Regions from separate parts of the Burkholderia sp. 22PA0099 genome, predicted to be linked through region 3. Evidence: riboswitches for the same ligand, from Rfam matches in the RefSeq annotation. Region 3 holds a riboswitch; each other region holds the start of a gene.
The links. Region 3 has a riboswitch for glycine ahead of AB4851_RS23145 (D-amino acid dehydrogenase). Riboswitches for the same ligand answer to the same signal wherever they lie in the genome.
Positions count from the first base shown of each region.

Region 1: it holds a riboswitch for glycine, as region 3 does, so the genes downstream of both, AB4851_RS10185 (ketopantoate reductase family protein) here and AB4851_RS23145 (D-amino acid dehydrogenase) in region 3, are expected to answer to the same signal.
Region 2: it holds a riboswitch for glycine, as region 3 does, so the genes downstream of both, gcvT (glycine cleavage system aminomethyltransferase GcvT) here and AB4851_RS23145 (D-amino acid dehydrogenase) in region 3, are expected to answer to the same signal.

Region 1 is NZ_CP163164.1:2,273,600-2,279,703, forward strand. Features, by position in the region: gene AB4851_RS10175 (AraC family ligand binding domain-containing protein) at 369-1,205, shown strand; gene AB4851_RS10180 (threonine aldolase family protein) at 1,284-2,381, shown strand; glycine riboswitch at 2,522-2,611, shown strand; glycine riboswitch at 2,616-2,707, shown strand; gene AB4851_RS10185 (ketopantoate reductase family protein) at 2,743-3,996, shown strand; gene AB4851_RS10190 (pyridoxal phosphate-dependent decarboxylase family protein) at 4,096-5,451, opposite strand; gene AB4851_RS10195 (aldo/keto reductase) at 5,539-6,104, opposite strand, start outside.
Region 2 is NZ_CP163165.1:130,806-136,909, reverse strand. Features, by position in the region: gene gcvP (aminomethyl-transferring glycine dehydrogenase) at 1-2,385, opposite strand, end outside; gene gcvH (glycine cleavage system protein GcvH) at 2,449-2,829, opposite strand; gene gcvT (glycine cleavage system aminomethyltransferase GcvT) at 2,889-4,007, opposite strand; glycine riboswitch at 4,104-4,227, opposite strand; glycine riboswitch at 4,262-4,364, opposite strand; gene AB4851_RS15825 (hypothetical protein) at 5,113-5,520, opposite strand; gene AB4851_RS15820 (oxidoreductase) at 5,695-6,104, opposite strand, start outside.
Region 3 is NZ_CP163165.1:1,694,674-1,700,777, reverse strand. Features, by position in the region: gene AB4851_RS23160 (glutathione S-transferase family protein) at 1-668, opposite strand, end outside; gene AB4851_RS23155 (helix-turn-helix transcriptional regulator) at 616-1,536, opposite strand; gene AB4851_RS23150 (hypothetical protein) at 1,533-1,757, opposite strand; gene AB4851_RS23145 (D-amino acid dehydrogenase) at 1,811-3,016, opposite strand; glycine riboswitch at 3,173-3,267, opposite strand; gene AB4851_RS23140 (YadA family autotransporter adhesin) at 3,627-5,498, shown strand; gene AB4851_RS23135 (hypothetical protein) at 5,716-5,946, shown strand; gene AB4851_RS23130 (ATP-binding protein) at 6,032-6,104, shown strand, end outside.

The sequences.
Region 1 (6,104 bases), on a different replicon from region 3:
TTGGAATGAGAGGGACGCTGGACAGAAACCGTCCGTGCCACGGCCTGCTTAAAGCGGTGCCAGGTCGTAGTCGGGGGCCGTCCGTTACGGTTGCGTGGAGCGGCGCACGCGCATCGAAGCGCGGCCGTCCAGGTATCGTCGCGGCTTCCAAGTGATAGGAGATGGACAAAATTGCGGTTTTGTACAAAAAACGGGGCCGCGTGCCGCCGTTAGGGGCGTGATGAGCCCATGATTCGCAGCATTGACGATTATTTAGATGTAGCTACAATCAATGCGTCCGGTTTGCTCGACAGGGCAAGGCGCGAATGCACCGCGGCACCTGTTCCTGCCGGATGATCCCCGGACACCACCGACTATGGGTCACGACCATGGATACAGCACATCCATCCCGATCGAACCAGGCAAAATTTTGGCGCGAGCCTGGCTTTGCCGACGCCGAACTGATGACAGCCAGCTATCGCACGCATCGGTTCCCGCCGCATGCGCACGACGAGTTTGCGATCGGCGTGATCGAACGCGGTGCACAGGCGTTTCTCGAGGGCCGTGGCCGAAGGCTGATCATGCCGCAGGGCGCGATCTGCGTGATCAATCCGGGGCAGCTTCATGAGGGGCGTCCAGCGGTCGAAGGCGGTTGGGATTACCGCATGGTGTATGTATCGACGTCGGGCCTGCTCGGACTGTTGCGGGACGCGGACGGTGCGCCACAGCGGTCCGTGCATTTTCCCGACGTCGTAATGGACGACCCCGACACGATGCGGTTGTTTCGCGCTGCGCACATTTGCTCCGAATCCGATGACGCCAGCCAGCTTGAAAGAACATCCCGGCTTACCGCCGCGATGGCCCAACTCGTGCTGAGACACGCGTCGGCGACGCATCGGCCATCCGCCGGGGGCGCGATGCCCGGGGCAGTGCGCCGGGCGCGCGACTATATCGATGCCCATTTCGTGGATAACCCGTCGCTCGATGCCATCGCCCAGGTGGCGGGTATGAGCGCTTATCACCTGCTGCGCGAGTTCAAGAAGTCGGTCGGGGTCGCGCCTCATGCGTATCTGGTGCAGCGTCGTGTTGCATTGGCCAAACATCGCGTGCTCCGTGGCGTACCGTTGCGACAGGTCGCCATCGATGTCGGCTACTGCGATCAAGGGCACTTGAGTCGGGAGTTCAGTCGTTTTTTCGGCGTGCCGCCCGGTATCGCCCGGCAGTAAATCAGCAAGTTTGTCCAAATCGCCGGCCGGTGCGTGGCCGAAGCTGTGCTCACCATCCACCTTATCCGGGAGCACAGCATGATCGATTTACGAAGTGACACCTGCAGCCAGCCGACTCAGGCCATGCGTCAGGCCATCGCCAACGCGCCGGTCGGCGACGACGTGTATGGCGACGATCCGACCGTCAAGGCACTTGAGCGAGAAGTCGCGGAATTGCTGGGCAAGGAAGACGCGGTGTACATGGTGACCGGCACGATGACCAATCAGGTCGCGATCCGCACCCATACGGAACCGGGCGACGCGGTTCTCTTCGATCAGAATGCGCACGTCTATATTCTTGAAGGCGGCGCGCCGGCAGCGTTCTCCGGGGTACTCCCGCGCCTGCTGCCCGGTGTGCGCGGCGTCTTCACGCCGGACGACGTAGCGAATGCGCTCGGCGTGTCGCATCGATTTTTCCCCACCACGATTCCTGCCCCGATCAAGCTGCTCTGTGTGGAAAACACCCACAACATCGGTGGCGGCAAGGTGTGGCCGATCGAGCAGCTGCAGGCCGTTTGCGAGCTTGGCCGGCAGCGCGGCCTCGCACTGCACCTGGATGGCGCGAGGCTCTGGCATGCGACAGCCGCCACCGGGATTCCCGAGCGCGAATACGCACGCCATTTCGACTCGGTCAGCGTGTGCTTTTCGAAAGGGCTCGGCGCGCCCGTGGGTTCGGCGCTGGCTGGCTCTCGTGATTTCATCGCGCGCGCGCGTCGTTTCAAGCAGCAGATCGGTGGCGGGTTCCGCCAGGCCGGGATCGTCGCGGCCGGCGCGTTGCACGCACTGCGCCATCACCGTGAGCGGCTTCATGAGGATCACGAACATGCGCGCATGCTGGCCAACGGCATCGCGGGCCAACCCGGCATTTCCCTCGATGTGTCCACGGTCGAAACGAACATCGTGAGGTTCGGCATATCGTCGCTCCCGGCCGGTGAATTCGTCGAGCGGCTTTACGAAAAGGGGCTGCATGTCCTGCCGTCCGGTGCGGACGGCGTTCGCGCGATCCCTTACCTGAACATCACCCGCGATCAGGTGCAGGAGGCGATCGATATTATCTCGGCCGTCGCGCAGGCCAATGCGCATACGGCCGGCGGCAACGTCGCCCGCGACAACGTATCGTCACGCGCCGGATACTGACCCGGCGGTCGAGAGGCACGACTGAACGACTATTTGAATAGGAATACTTGAGATTGGGGGTGGAACCGACACGCGGTAATGGATTTCCCGTTGCCGAATTATGGCGCACGCCGTTCAGGGTAAATTGGCAATCGTTCTATTCGTGCATCACGGGAGAGACCGCTTGAGCGAGCGGCACCGACGGAGCAACCGCCCCGGAAACTCTCAAGCAAAAAGACCGTGATGCAAGAACGCTCTGGAGAGTGGCGCCTCGCCCGCCCACCGAAGGGGAGCCACCGCCGTGGCGCAATCCGGGCGGTGGCGAAACTCTCAGGTAAATGGACAGATGGGGCATCGGCGCCGGCGGCGGTTGTCGTCGGCGATGCTCAATTCGATCTGGACCATCACATGTCACGAATCGCCATCATCGGCGCCGGCATTACCGGCGTCACGATTCGAGCGGCACCGCTATCGCGTCGGTGATCGGCGCCGATTGATTGAACCGCACATGTCGTTGTTGAAGACATCGACGGCTAGGCATGTCTCCGATATCTGGCTGGAATACTACTTTAATAGTAGTATTCCAGCCGCGGCGATGATCGCGCTCGAAGCCGTGCAGCGAGCGCCAAGCCGCATGTCACGCTGTCCGGCATACCGGCTGCGTACAGGACAACGATTCGATGGCGGAGATATGAGCAATCATCATGAAGGGCTTCGGGTTCTGATCCTCGGTGCTGGCGCGCTGGGCGGCTACTATGGCTCGCGTCTGATCCAGGCGGGCGCGAACGTGACGTTTCTCGTGCGCCCGAACCGCGCGGCCGCCTTGGTTCGCGATGGCCTGCGCGTGTCGAGCGCGCTGGGGGATTTCGGTGCGGCGGTCAATGCCGTGACCGCGGATGCGGTGGAGCCGGGCTACGACCTGGTCTTGCTGACCTGCAAGGCTTACGACCTCGACGACGCGCTGGATTCGCTGGCGCCCGCGCTCGCCGGCACGACCGGTGTGCTCGCATTGCTGAACGGCATGGCGGTGTACGACACGCTGGACCGTCGCGTCGGGCGGGAACGGGTGCTGGGCGGCGTGTCCTATATCGCCGCGTCGCTCGCAGAGGACGGCCATGTCGTGCACACCGGCAGTCAGGACAAACTGATTGTCGGTGCGCGCCATCCGCTGCAGCGCGATCTGGTGCGCCGCTTCCACGCGGCGATCGCATCCACGCCGGGTTTGCGCGTGGCGTCGGAGCGGGTCGAAGCCGACCTATGGCAGAAGTGGGTGATGTTGTGCTCGGGCGCCGCCGCGACCTGCCTGATGCGCGGGCGCTTGTGCGATATCTTGCGGACGGCGGATGGCAAGGGCGTGATCGAGGCGCTGCTCGACGAATCGCTTGCCGTGGCCGCGGCGGAGGGGTTCGGCCTCGGCGAGCAGGCGGTGAGCGGCGTTCGCGGTTTCCTGCTCGACCCGGATTCGACCTGGGCCGCGTCGATGATGCGCGACATCGCGCGGCGCGCGCCGCGCATCGAGTCCGACGCGATCGTGGGCGACATGATCGCCCGCGCGGCGCGCCATCGGATCGAGACACCGTATTTGCGAACCGCCTTTGCACATCTGCAAACTTATGCGCTTCAGGGTACGAACTGAGGCGTGCGGTCATTCGGGCGTGTCGCGGTCGGCATTGTCGCCTCGTCGATACGCCCGGTGATTGAGCAGGGGCGGTAGCGCCGCATGACTTGCCGGTGATCAGGCCGTGTCGCGTGCGCTCCGAAGCAGCGCGATGGTCCTGTCGATATCCGCATCTTCGGTGCGCCACGACGATACGCTGAGGCGGAATGCAGGGCGCCCGTCCCACACCGCCGGCCCGAACCAGGCTTCACCCGAGCTTTCAACGGCCTGCCGGATCGCAGCAGTCTGCGCATCGTTTTCTCCCCGAACCAATACCTGGTTGAGGACAACGCGATTCAGCACGTCGAAACCGGCATCGCGCAACCCGTGCGCCAATCTGGTCGCCTGGGCGCAATGACGTTCCACCATCGCGGCCACGCCTTGCTGGCCGAGCGTGCGCAGCGCGGCCCAAATCGTGATGCCGCGAGGGCGTCGGGAGAATTCGAGCGTGAGGTTCTTCTGGGCCAGGCGCGAGCCGGTGGCGTAGACGGCATCGCTGCTCAAGGTTTCCGCCAATGCGTCGGGATCGCGGCAGATCGCCATCGCGCAGTCGTAGGGCGTATTCAGCCACTTGTGCCCGTCCGTGGTCCAGCTGTCCGCGAGTTCCACACCGTCCGTATGGTGCCGCAACGCCTGCGATGCCCGCGCCCACAAGCCGAACGCGCCATCCACGTGTACCCATGCGCCTTGCGCCTTTGCCTTCGGAATGAGCGCTGCGAACGGATCGAATTCGCCGGTGTTGACCTCGCCGGCCTGCAGGCAAAGGATGGTGTTGGCGTCGAGTTCGGGCAGGCGCTCGGGATCGACGCGGCCGTGCGCGTCAGTGGCCGCCGGAATGACCTGCTCCGTGCCGAAGCCGAGCACCCGCAACGCCTTGAGCACCACCACGTGAATCCGCGCCGATACCACCACGCGGATTTGCGGCGCACCGTACAGCCCCTTCGTGTCGAGATCCCATCCGGCCCGCTTGAGCAAGGCGCGCCGCGCGGCCGCCAGGCAACTCAGCCCGCATGCCGTGGCCGACGTGCCGAAGCCGACGGCGCTGCCTCGCGGCAGATCGAGCGCCTCGAGCAGCCAGTTGCCGGCCACTGCCTCGATGCGCGCACTGACGGGCGATGCCATGGCCAGCGGCGCGCCCTGATCCCACGCCATCATCAGCCGCTCGGCCGCGGCCGCGCCCGGCAACGACGCTCCCACGACGAAACCGAAATAGCGCGGCCCGTTCGAGGCCACCGTGGCGGGCGAGCCGATGTCGTCGAGCAGCGCCAGCGTATCGTGCGCGGAGCGTCCCTGTTCGGGGAGCGGTTCGTCGAACGCGGCCAAGGCCGCGAGCGCCTCCGGCGTGGGAAAGACACGCCGGGTTTCGACCGACTCGAGATAGTGAGCCGCGCGCTGATCGGCGTCGGCGAGCAGGGCAATTTCGCCGGCTTTCATGTCGGCGATGCTGCCCGGGGCCGGAAGGTGAGTGTTCATATTGTTCAGGAAAACGAAGCAGGATGGGAGGGCGCCGAACGCGCTGCGTCAGGCAACCGGGAGGAGCGGCAGCGCGGTATCGGTGTTCGAGTCGGATACCGCGGCGACCGTGGCGGCCTTGACCGCGGGGGCGCTGACCGCATCGAGTCGGGCGAGCTGCTCGGCGCTCAATGTCAGATTCGCCGCACCGAGGTTGCTGACGAGCTGCGGCAGCGAACGCGGCCCGATCAGCGGCAGCCCGCCGTGCGCGGCGACCCAGGCGATGGCGACCTGGTCCGGCGTGGCCTGCAGTTCGCGAGCCATGTCGAGCACCGTGTCGAGCACATCGGAGCGCTGTCGCGAATCTTCGGCCTGGAACACGGCGCCGCCGAATGCTTCGCGTCGACCCGCTTCGCCGTTCCGATATTTTCCGGTCAACATCCCGCCGCCGAGCGGCGACCAGGTGAGCGTCGCGAGGCCCAGGGCGCGGCAGGCCACGAACACGTCGGCCTCGGGCTCGCGATGCACGAGGCTGTATTCGAACTGCGCGGCGGCAATCGGCGTCGCGCGCGTGATCTCGGCGAGCGTGACGGCGCGGGCGAGGCGCCATGCCGGGAAGTTGGACAAGCCGGCAT
Region 2 (6,104 bases), 1.6 Mb from region 3:
GGCCGTCAGGTTGCGCGCGCCCATCATCGCGATGTACATCCACGAGATCGGCAGGATCGAGGCCGAGCCGTACGGCGCGGCCGACACCGCGCCGATGCCGTCGGCGTCGCGCGTGTAGCCGGTCGAGCGCTGGTTCGGCAGGAACTTCGCGAGGTGCGCGCCGACCGCGACCGGGCCGACGCCCGGGCCGCCGCCGCCGTGCGGGATGCAGAACGTCTTGTGCAGGTTCAGGTGCGACACGTCGCCGCCGAACTGGCCCGGCGCGGTCAGGCCGACCATCGCGTTCATGTTGGCGCCGTCCACGTACACCTGGCCGCCGTGCGCGTGCACGATCTCGCAGATCTCGCGCACGTTCTGCTCGAACACGCCGTGGGTGGACGGGTAGGTGATCATGATCGCGGCGAGGTTGGCCGAGTGCTGATCCGCCTTGGCCTTCAGGTCGGCGATGTCGACGTTGCCCTGCTCGTCGCAGGCCACCACCACCACCTTCATGCCGGCCATGTGCGCCGAGGCCGGGTTGGTGCCGTGCGCCGACGCCGGGATCAGGCAGACGTCGCGATGGCCTTCGCCGCGCGAGGCGTGATACGCGTCGATGATCAGCAGGCCCGCGTATTCGCCCTGCGAGCCGGCGTTCGGCTGCAGCGACACGGCCGCATAGCCGGTGGCCGCCACCAGCATCTGTTCGAGCTGGGCGATCATGGTGCGATAGCCCACCGTTTGATCTTCCGGCGCGAACGGGTGGATCTGGCCGAATTCGGGCCAGGTGACCGGCAGCATTTCCGAGGTGGCGTTCAGCTTCATCGTGCACGAGCCGAGCGGGATCATCGAGCGGTCTAGCGCGAGATCCTTGTCCGACAGGCTGCGCAGGTAGCGCAGCATTTCCGTTTCCGAATGATGGCGGTTGAACACCGGGTGCGTCAGGTAGGCGCTGGTGCGTTCGAGGTCGGCCGGCAGCACCGGCGCGCCCGGCAGCGCGGCGTCGAGTTCCTCGACCGACGGCGCGGCGGCCCCCGCCACCGTGGCGAACACGGCCAGCAGGTCGGCCAGGTCGGCGCGCGTGGTGGTTTCGTCGATCGACACGCCGACGCGCGTTTCGCCGGCGCGGCGCAGGTTGATGCGCTTGCCGCGCGCCGCGTCGTGCAGCGCCGTGGCCTGCGCGCCGGCTTCGATGGTCAGCGTGTCGAAGAACGTGTCGTTGACGAGCGCGAAGCCGAGCTGCCCGAGGCCCGCGGCCAGCAGGCCGGCGATGCGGTTCACGCGCAGCGCGATGGTCTTGAGGCCGCGCGGGCCGTGATAGACGGCGTACGAGCTGGCCATGATGGCGAGCAACGCCTGCGCCGTACACACGTTGGAGGTGGCCTTCTCGCGGCGGATGTGCTGCTCGCGCGTTTGCAGCGCGAGGCGCATCGCCGGCTTGCCTTGCGCATCGACGGTCACGCCGACCAGCCGGCCCGGCATCTGCCGCTTGAATTCGTCGCGCACCGCGAGGTACGCGGCGTGCGGGCCGCCGAAGCCGACCGGCACGCCGAAGCGCTGGGTGTTGCCGATCGCGACATCCGCGCCCCATTCGCCCGGCGGCGTCAGCACCGTCAGCGCGAGCAGGTCGGCCGCCACCACCACGTGGCCGCCGGCCGCGTGCACGGCTTCGGTCAGCGCGCGGTAGTCGCGCACGTCGCCGTCCACGCCCGGGTATTGCAGCAGCACGCCGAACGCGTTGGCCTCGGCGGCTTGCGCGGCCGGGCCGGTGACGATTTCGATGCCGACCGGCACGGCGCGCGTGCGAATCACTTCGAGCGTTTGCGGCAGCACGTCGTCGGCCACGAAGAAGCGGTTCGACTTCGGCTTGCCGTTGCGTTGCAGCAGCGTCATCGCCTCGGCGGCGGCGGTGGCCTCGTCGAGCAGCGAGGCGTTCGAGATGGCGAGGCCGGTGAGGTCGGTCACCATTTGCTGGAAGTTCAGCAGCGCTTCGAGGCGGCCTTGCGAGATTTCGGGCTGGTACGGCGTGTAGGCCGTGTACCAGGCCGGATTTTCGAGCACGTTACGCAGGATCACGGCCGGCGTATGCGCGTTGTAATAGCCCTGGCCGATGAAGGTCCGGAACACCTGGTTCTGATTCGCCAGCTCGCGCAGCGCGGCGAGCGCTTCCGCTTCGCTTTTCGGCTGCGTGAACGGGCCGAGCGGCAGCGTTTCGTCGCGGCGGATCGCGGCGGGAATCACCGCATCCATCAGCGCCGCGCGCGACGCGAAGCCGAGCGTGTCGAGCATCGCCTGCTGGCTGGCGGCGTCGGGGCCGATATGGCGTTCGGCGAACGCGTCGTGCGTTTCGAGCGCGGCGAGCGAGAGGGGCGTGCGGTTCATCAGGTGATCCGGATGGTCGAGCTTCATGGCATGTCCTGCGGGGTGGCGGCGCGCACCGGAGCCGGGCGCGCCGCGCGGGTCGTAAAACGCTTAGTCGATCAGCTTGGTGTACGCGGCTGCGTCGATCAGCTTGTCGGTGCTGGCGCCGGGGGCGAGCTTGATCTTGAAGAGCCAGGCTTCGTAGGCGTCTTCGTTGACCGATTCCGGCGTGTCGATCGCGTCGGCGTTGACGGCGAGGATCTCGCCCGATACCGGCGAGTAGATGTCGGAAGCGGCCTTGACCGATTCGACGACGCCGACTGCTTCGCCTTCCTTGAACTGCTTGCCGACTTCCGGGAGTTCGAGGAAGACGATGTCGCCGAGCGTGCTCTGCGCGTGATCGGTGATGCCGACCGTCAGCGTGCCGTCAGCTTCGGTGCGGATCCATTCGTGTTCGTCGGTGTATTTCAGATCGGCCGGGACGTTGCTCATCGGATGCTCCTGATTGGGTTTTGTGCGTTGAAGTTCGCCGTGCGCGCGGGAGGGGGCCGTCAGACGGCCAGCACCTTGCCGTTGCGCACGAACGGGAGTTTTACCACGCGCGCGGGAAGGTTTTTGTCCCGGATTTGCACCTGCACCGCATCGCCCGCCGATACGCCGGCCGGCACGCGCGCGAACGCGATCGATTCCTGCATGGTGGGCGAGAAGGTGCCGCTCGTGATCTCGCCTTCGCCGTGCGCGGTGACGACCTTCTGGTGGGCGCGCAGCACGCCGCCGGCCTTGCCGTTTTCCTTCAGCAGGATCAGGCCGACGAAGGCGGCGCGCTGGCCGTTGGCTTCGAGCGCGGCGCGGCCGACGAAATCGCGCGGGGCGGCGAGGTCGACCGTCCAGGCCAGGCCCGCGTCGAGCGGCGAGACGGTGTCGTCCATGTCCTGGCCGTAGAGGTTCATGCCGGCTTCGAGGCGCAGCGTGTCGCGCGCGCCGAGCCCGGCCGGGCGCACGCCCTGGGCGACCAGCGCATTCCACAGCGCTTCGACGTGGCTGGCCGGCACGATGATCTCGAAGCCGTCCTCGCCCGTGTAGCCGGTGCGGGCAACGGTGAGGTCGCCGAACGGCGTGCCGGCGACCTGCGCGGCGTTGAACGGCTTCAGTTCGCTGGTGGCGGCGCGGGCGGCGGGAATCGTGTCCCAGGCCTTGGCGCGCGCGTTCGGGCCTTGCACGGCGACGATCGCCAGCTCGCGGCGCGGCGTGATCTCGAGGCCGAAGCCGCCGTCGGCGTTCAGGCGCGCGAACCAGGCGAGATCTTTCTCGGCGGTGCCGGCGTTGACCACCACGCGGAAGAAGTTTTCGGTGAAGTAATAGACGATCAGGTCGTCGATCACGCCGCCTTCCGGGTTCAGCAGGCACGAATAGAGCGCCTTGCCCGGGGTTTGCAGCTTGCCGACGTGGTTGGCGATGGCGTGCTCGAAGAACGCGCGCACGCGCTCGCCGCGGAAATCGACGACGCACATGTGCGACACGTCGAACATGCCCGCATCGGTGCGCACGGCACGGTGCTCGTCGAGCTGGGAGCCGTAGTTCACGGGCATGTCCCAGCCGCCGAAATCGACCATGCGGGCATTGAGCGCCGTATGCGCGGCGTGAAGCGGGGTGTGTTTGAGTGCGGTCATCGGGGCCTCGGGGTTCCGTCCGCGCGGGTGCGCGAGCGTGACAACGATCTGGCAATTCGCGGGATGCACGGGCGACACGACGCCAGTGAATCCTTGCCAAGCCCCTCTGTCCTTGGTACCTGAGAGATTGCGCGGCCGTGACCGGCCTGCGCGCGCCCCTTCGGTGGGCAGCTTGCCGGTGCGTTCGCACGGGCTACTGCCGCTCTCCAGAGTTCGAAACGCGCGACGCGCCGCATTGGCGGCGCGCACGGTGTTTCGACGCGGTCGGTCCTTTTGCCTGAGAGTTTGCGGGTGTGCCCCTTCGGCGGCGCGGCGAGCCGATGTACCGGCTGCTGCGCGCTCTCCCGACGCGTGCCGGCGAATGTACGCGAGGCCCAACGGCTTGTCAATTTGCGCAAATTCATGTCGCCTGGCGGCAGGCGGATGTCGCACGCCTGCGTGGCGAGGCTGGGGATAAGCCGGTGGACAAGGTGTGGAACGGCAGGGGGTAACCGGCTGTTCGGCTGTGGAAAATCGTGTGGATGACTACGTGGGCAAGCGCGGGATTTGCTGGGGATAAGCGGTGGGCAGGCGGTGGATAACGGGTGGGTAAGCAGGGGCGAAGTGTGGGATAAGGCGGTGGATAACCGGGTGGAAAAGCGCTGAAAAAGCTGTGGAAAGGGGGCCGGAAAACCGTGGGATAAGCGGTGGGCAACTGCCCGTTCGCGGTGGACAAGCCTTGGGATAACCGGTGGGCGAGCGGTGAACAAGTCGCGCGGAGCGGGCTCCGGGAGCGCCGCGCGAGGCCGCGCCATGGCGGCTTGCGGGATGAAACGGAGAGGGAGAAAGCCGGGCGCGGAGCCGACGGCGCGCCGCGCGGTGCCGCGCCATGGCGGCTTGCGAGATGAACGGAGAGGGAGAAAGCCGGGCGCGGAGCCGACGGCGCGCCGCGCGAGGCCGCGCCATGGCGGCTTGCGAGATGAACGGAGAGGGAAAAGCCGGGCGCGGAGCCGACGGCGCGCCACGCGATGCCGCGTCACGGCGGCTTGCGAGATGAAACGAAGACGGAGAAAGAACGGCGCGGAGCCGGCGGCGCACGTCGCGCTCACCCGCCCACACCCACCGCTTACACGCCGATCGCGCGCGCGGCCGTATCGAGTTCCTGGTTCAGCACGCGCTGTTCGTCGGCGGTCAGGCCGCCGCCGTGCTGGGCGCTCATGTCGTTCGCTTCCTGGCGGATCACGTCGAGCCGGCGATGCAGCGCGCGGCCTTGCGGGGGCGGATAGGCGCCACCCGTCACGCGCGAATCGATGCGCCCGCCGAGGCTGTCGATCCGGGCCAGGATGTCGTTCATGCGCTCGACGCCCACCGGCGGCGGCGCCGGTTGCGGCGGGGGCGGCAGCGTCGGCTGGACGGGGGCCGGTTGAACGGGGCGCGGACGCGGCGTCCATCGCTTCGGCGGCGGCGTGACCACGCACGCGGCCAGCGAGGCGACGAGGGCGGCGCCGAGGGCCGTACGGATCAACCGTTGCATGAATCGTTCTCCTTGTGGCGGATCGGTGAGGCGCGAATGCGGGTGCGGCGTGCCGAAAACGAAGCCGGCCCTCTCGGGGCCGGCCGTTTTAAGCACGATTGAGACTATTCCTAAGTCAGTTCGGGTTCCCGAGACTTTTGTAACGGTTTGTACCGGCGAGCGCGTACGCCGGTGTCAAAACGTTTCGCGCACGAACGGCAGGCGGCGGCCTTCGCGCTCGCTGCGATCGGCCAGCTCGATGATCGCCATCACGTCGACGGCATCCTGGGCCGTCACCGGGAACGGCGCGCGATCGTGGATCGAGGCAGCCAGCGCGCGGTAGAACTCGGCGTACTGACCGTCGAGCGTGGGCACCGGGCGTTCCGTCTCGACGTCGCCGTCGAGCAGATGCAGCACGCCGGGGTGGTTGCCGCCGCCGAATTCGACGTCGTCGGGCGTCAGGCCCGCCTTGAGTTGATCTTCCTGCGTGTCCAGCCCGAACTTCTGATAGCCGCCGCGCGTGCCGAGCACGGTGAAGCGCGCCGGCTCGATCGCCGCGAGCGCGCTCGCGTGCAGCGCCACTTCCTTGTCCGGATAGCCGAGCA
Region 3 (6,104 bases):
GCCAGTATGCCGGGGTAAGGCGCGAGATCGACCGGATGAAACAGGCGCATCGTCGTCAGTGAAAACACGTTCATGATGTCCGCCGCCGTGAACGTGTCGCCGGCGAGATAGGCGCTGTGCGCCAGCCGGTCGTCGATCAGGCGCAGCACCTTGTCGAGCCGCCCCCGGGTCGACGTCAACACCGGATGATCGGCCGGCAATCCGCAGCGCTCCACGGTCATCGATCGAAGCATGACCGGCTGCAGGTTGCCGTTGGCAAAATGAAACCAGTAGAGATAGGACGCGAACGCCGGATGCGACGAATCGAACTGCAGCCGCCCATGCCCGTATCGCGCGAGGATGAATTCGACGATCGCGGCCGATTCGGCCAGGCACGCGCCGTCGACCTCGACCAGCGGCGCGGCGCCGAGAGGATGCAGCGCTTTCAATTCAGGCGGCGACAGGCGTGTGACGGCATCCCGTTGATACTTCTCCAGTTCGAAGGGAAGGTCCAGCTCCTCGCAGAGCCAGATGATCCGTTCGGATTGCGAATGACCCAGATGATGAATTTTCAGCATGGCATGTGTTCCTCGGTATGAAATGTAGCGAGCGAGACGGCGATGAGCGATGCGGTGGCTAGACACCGTCCGGCGCGCCGAGATGGCGGGCGAACGACGCCGAGCGCCCACGGCGTTGTCCGCGAACGTCGGTGGGCAGATAGCCGAACCGCTCACGGAAGCGAGCCGAGAAGCGGGATGCGGAGGCATAACCGGTGGCCAGGGCGATCTCCAGTACAGGCACATCGGTGTTCTGAAGCAACGCCAGCGCATGCGACATGCGGACATCCTGCTGAAGCCGGCGAAACGATGTGTCCTCCGCCGCCAGCTTTCTTCGCAGTGTCGGCACGCTGGTTGCGATTTCGTCGGCGACGCGTTCCATCGACCACGCCGTCGACAGATCCGCGGCAAGCAGCGTGCGAACCTGCTCGCCGAACGACGCCGGCGCCGACGCCAGGGACGAAAAATGAAAACCGCGTTCGGCGAGCCACAGCAGCACTTCCCGCAAACGGCTCGCCGCGATCGCCGGCGGCAGGCCTTCGGCCGGTTGCAAGCCATTGAAGGCGCGATAGAACGATGCGCGAAACGCGTCGCCCAAGCCGGCATGCACGGCCACGCGCGGGCTCGGCCGGCGCCTGACCGGCTCGGGCATCGCGAGCAGCGCCGCACTCCAGTTGATCCAGAGCGCACGGTAGAGGCCGCTTCGGCCGGGCGTGTTGGAGATGTCGACGCGTTCACCGGCCTGCAGCGTGAACGCCGCCCCGGGGTTCGCGACGCCCTCGCCGCCACGCCAGCGAATCCGCTTGGTGCCCTCCTCGACGAGAATCAGCGTTGCCTGACCGACCACGATCCGACGCGAGGTCAGATCGGAGCGTTGCACGATATGCCCCGCCGCGCCCACCTCGGGCCTGGACAGTACGCTGCGTGAACCCGCTCCGAACCGGATTGCCTCGGCGAGGCGGTCGGCGGCCTCGCTCTCTGCCGACAGGTCGGCATTCATGGGACATCCGACAGCGAGCGCGTCGGCCACGGCACGGGCGATTCGAGCGTGGCAACGATCGGCTGCGGGCAGCGTGATGCGCGAGCGCAACGCGGCGCGGTGTCGAACGGTGAAGCGATCATGGCGGGTATCGTTGATGTCCAGGGAACGTGAGCCATTCTGTCATCAAATATCGGCATGATCGCGACGGTTTCGCTCAATCTCTGTGCGAATTCGCTCATCTCGTCGCAGCGAGGTTCGGACCGCATCCGGGCAGTCGGTCAATGCCGCGAATTCAACCCTCGCCGATCACCGACGTCACGGCTTCCGCCGTTGCCGCCGACAAGGTCCAGCCGAGATGCCCATGCCCGGTGTTGTAGAAGACGCCCGGGCGCTTGCCACGCCCCACTCGCGGCAGCATGCTCGGCAACATCGGCCGCAAGCCCGCCCACGGCACCACGCGAGACGTCGAGACGGCGGGAAAGTAGCGGCGCACCCAATCGACCAAAGGCTCGATCCGATCCGCGCGAATGTCCCGGTTCGCGCCATTGAATTCCGCCGTGCCGGCAACCCGGAAACGATCCGCGCCCAGACGGCTGGTCACGATCTTCGCGCGATCGTCGAGCAGGCTGACCCAGGGCGCGCCGTCGCGGCTCGGTGCATCGTCCAGTTGCACGGTGATCGAATACCCTTTGACCGGATAGACGTTCACGTGGTCGCCCACCATCGCGGCGAACTGCTTACTGCCGACCCCGGCGCAGATGACGACACGATCGAAAACCTCCTGTTGCCGCCCGGAGGCGATCGAGATCCGGCCGCCCTCGATCGACTCGATGCCGCCGACCGCCGTGTCGTAATGAAATTGCACGCCGCGACGCTCGCAGGCCGACGACAGCCCCCGGGTAAATTTGTGAATGTCGCCGGTTGAATCGGACTCCGTAAAGAATCCGCCGTGGAAACTGCCCTGAAGCGCCGGCTCGATCGCGCGCATCTCCTCCGGCGTCACCGCTCGACGGTCCAGCCCGCCTGCACGCAGCAAGGTGTTCACGCGCGTGGCCGCGTCGTGCTCCTTGCGCGTTGCATAGAAGTGCAAAATACCGCGCCGCTCGTGATCGAACTCGATGCCCTCGCGCTCCGCAATCTCGAACAGATGGGCACGGGCGGCGATCGCCAGCCGCACGGTCTCGATCGTGTTCGCTTCGTAGCGCGGGATCTTCCCGAGGAATTCGGCGATCCAGCCGTACTTGTGCGCACTGGGGCGCGGGTTCAGGAGCAGCGGCGCGTCGCGCGTGAACATCCACCGCAACCCCTTCAGTACCGTGGCCCGGCTGTTCCAGACTTCCGCATTGCTGGCCGAGAGCTGGCCGCCGTTGGCGAAGGAGGTTTCCATCGCGGCATAGCGGTGCCGTTCGAAGACGGTGACGCTGTGGCCGCGTTGCGAGAGCGCATAGGCGGTCGTGACGCCGGTAATGCCGGCGCCAATGATGGCGATTCGTGACATGTGATGGTCCAGACAGTGTTGAGCATTGCCGGCGATCCGTGCCGCCGGCGCATTTGCCCCATCTGTCCGTTTACCTGAGAGTTTCGCCACATCCCGCATGACATCGCGGCGCGGCTCCCCTTCGGTGGGCGCGCAAGGCGCCGCTCTCCAGAGTGTTCCCGCATCACGGTCCTTTTGCCTGAGAGTTTCCGGGGCGGTTGCTCCGTCGGCGCCGCTTGACTTGAGCAAGCGGTCTCTCCCGTGATGCACGTGTAGAACGACCGCAAACTTACCATACGCAATGCGGAACGGCCAACGAAAACGCGATATCCCTTACCGCGCGCTCGTCCTCGACACCGATCTGCCGATACACGGCGTCGAAGCCTCCACGGCGACCCCGCGACGCGTGCCCCGGTATGGATTTTCGCGCCCCCGCCAGGGCATCGACCGCCTCTTTCGCCCGCCATTCAGCCGGTACGGAATTGACTCGACCACCGGTGCCCGCATCGCCGTCGCGCCGGCGTTTTCCGGTTTTAGTACTAGTCCTATGCGGTTCGAAACCGGTCAGATATCACCGATGGTCAGCACTTTGTAAAGTGAACTCATCGGTTAAAACCTACTGGAGCGAACCATGAAAACCTCACTGATCCAACGCGCAGTCACCACCACCTTCCTCGTCGGCGCCATGTTTGGCGGCGTGAACGCAGCCCATGCCGCTTCGACCAGCGACTACTTCGTGGCGAAGGGCTCGGCCACCGTCGACGATTCCGCCACGGCCAAGGGCGCGAACGCAGTGGCAGCCGGCGCGTCGGCCGCCGCGAATGGCGCCGACTCGACCGCCCTCGGCCACGGCGCCATCGCCGCATCGGCAGGCGCCAGCGCGATCGGCGCGGGTGCCAGCGCCTCGGGCGCCGGGGCTGTCGCACTGGGCAACAACGCGGTAGCGGCATCGGGCAGCGCCGGCAACATCGCCATCGGCCAGGGCTCGCTGTCGAACGGTGGCGGCGGAGCGATCGCGCTGGGCCTCAATGCCAACAGCGGCAGCTACGATTCGGTGGCGGTCGGCACCAATGCGAAGACGCTCGGACATAGCTCGGTATCGATTGGGGAAGACGCCCTGAGCGCCTCGTCCGATTCGGTGACGCTCGGTCACGCGGCCAGCACCGCCGGCAGCAGCTCGGTCGCCATTGGCGTGAAGGCAGCGGCCAACAGCTATAACTCCGTCGCGATCGGCAACGGCGCGCAGACCAACAGCTACAACTCGGTCGCACTCGGCAACAGCGCGCTGACCACCGGTTCGAGCTCGGTCGCCATTGGCGTGAAAGCAGCGGCCAACAGCTACGACTCCGTTGCGCTCGGGGCGGCCGCCACCGCGAATTCGTCGCTGGCGGCGGCGATCGGCTACGGCGCAGCCGCGAATTCGCAAGCCGCCGTGGCCGTCGGCTACAAGGCGACCGCCAACAAGGTCGCGGACATCGCGATCGGCGATCAGGCGCTGGCCGACTCCACCGGTCTGGGCAATCCCGCGTCGGCACTCGGTTATCAAGCGCACGCAATCGGCTCGGGCACCGCGATCGGTGCACTCGCAAACGCCGCCACGGTCCAATCGACCGCGTTGGGCGCGAACAGCACGGTATCGGAACTCAACGGCACCGCGATCGGCTTCGGCGCGCAAGTGCAAGCCGGCGCCACCAACGCCGTCGCACTCGGCCAGGGCAGCGTCGCCAATCGCGCCAACACCGTCTCGGTGGGCGCGGCGGGCGCCGAACGCCAGATCACCAACGTCGCGGCCGGCACCGCCGACACCGACGCGGTGAACGTCGCGCAACTGAAGCAGGCCGGCCTGGTGGGCAGCGACGGCTCGACGCTCGACGCGCTCGTGTACGACGCCGGCTCGAACCGCGGCATGGTCACGCTCGGCGGGATCGGCGCGGCGCAGACGGTGGCGCTCACGAACGTCGCGGCAGGCCGCATCGCGGCGAACAGCACCGACGCCGTGAACGGCGGCCAACTGTTCGAGCTGACCTCGCGGGTCGATGCCCTGGCGAGCACGGGCTATGCCGGCAATACCGGCAATACCGGCCGGGATGCGGGTAACGGCGGCCCCGTCGACGGTGCCGGCCAGCGCGTGACCAACGTCGCGGCCGGTGTGGCGGACACGGACGCGGCGAACGTCGGCCAGTTGAACTCGGCTGTCGACAACGGCGTGCAGCGCGCCAACGCCTACACGAACCAGCAGGTCGGCCAGCTGCGTTCGGATGTGGACGGCTACCGCAAGGATGCGGCCGCCGGCTCCGCCTCGGCGATGGCGATGGCGAATTTGCCGCAGGCGGTGCTGCCGGGCGAACGCGTGGTGTCGATCGCGGGCGGCACGTACGGCGGCCAGTCGGCGATGGCGCTCGGCCTGTCGACCGCCACGCAAAAGTGGATGGTCAAGGGTTCGCTGACCACCAACACGCGCGGCTCGGTGGGCGCGGGTGCCGGTGTGGGCTACCGCTGGTAAGGCTTCCTGACGCGTTCTGACAACAACAACGAACAGAGAGAGCAGGACCGGCCCCGTGGTTCGTTCCGGAAGTCGTGGCGGGGTCGTTTGGCCGGGCTGAATGCCCGGCTTTTTTTCGTCCCTGTCCCATAGCCTGGCGAGCCGTCGACCGCCAGACTGCTGTTTTGCGGTCCGGCAGCAGCGCAGCCGGGCACATCTTGCCGGCAGAGGAATCGCGATGACATTCAGCACGAACGAGCAGAAGCAACTGATCGCGGCATCGAAAGCGGGCCGGGCGCGGATCGACGACACCGTCAAGCAGCTGCGTCTCGATCATCCCGACCACTTCCACACCGAAGCTTCGTTGCCACTGCGGCGCTTCCATGACCAGCCGCTGCGCGGCGAACCGTGTCAATCATTCGTGCAGCGGGTCGGCGCCCGCGACAGCGATCGCAACCCGTCCGCCTGAACCGGGCACCCCAGTCGCCGCGTCGAATTCACCCGGCGAATTCGCTTATGATTGGCGATCTCGATTTCCCCCGCAGGGGCGGTTCATGGCAATGCAAGACCATGAAGGCAGGCATCGCCGACTCACGGACGCCCTGTCCGCCGCCGAGGCATCGGCCG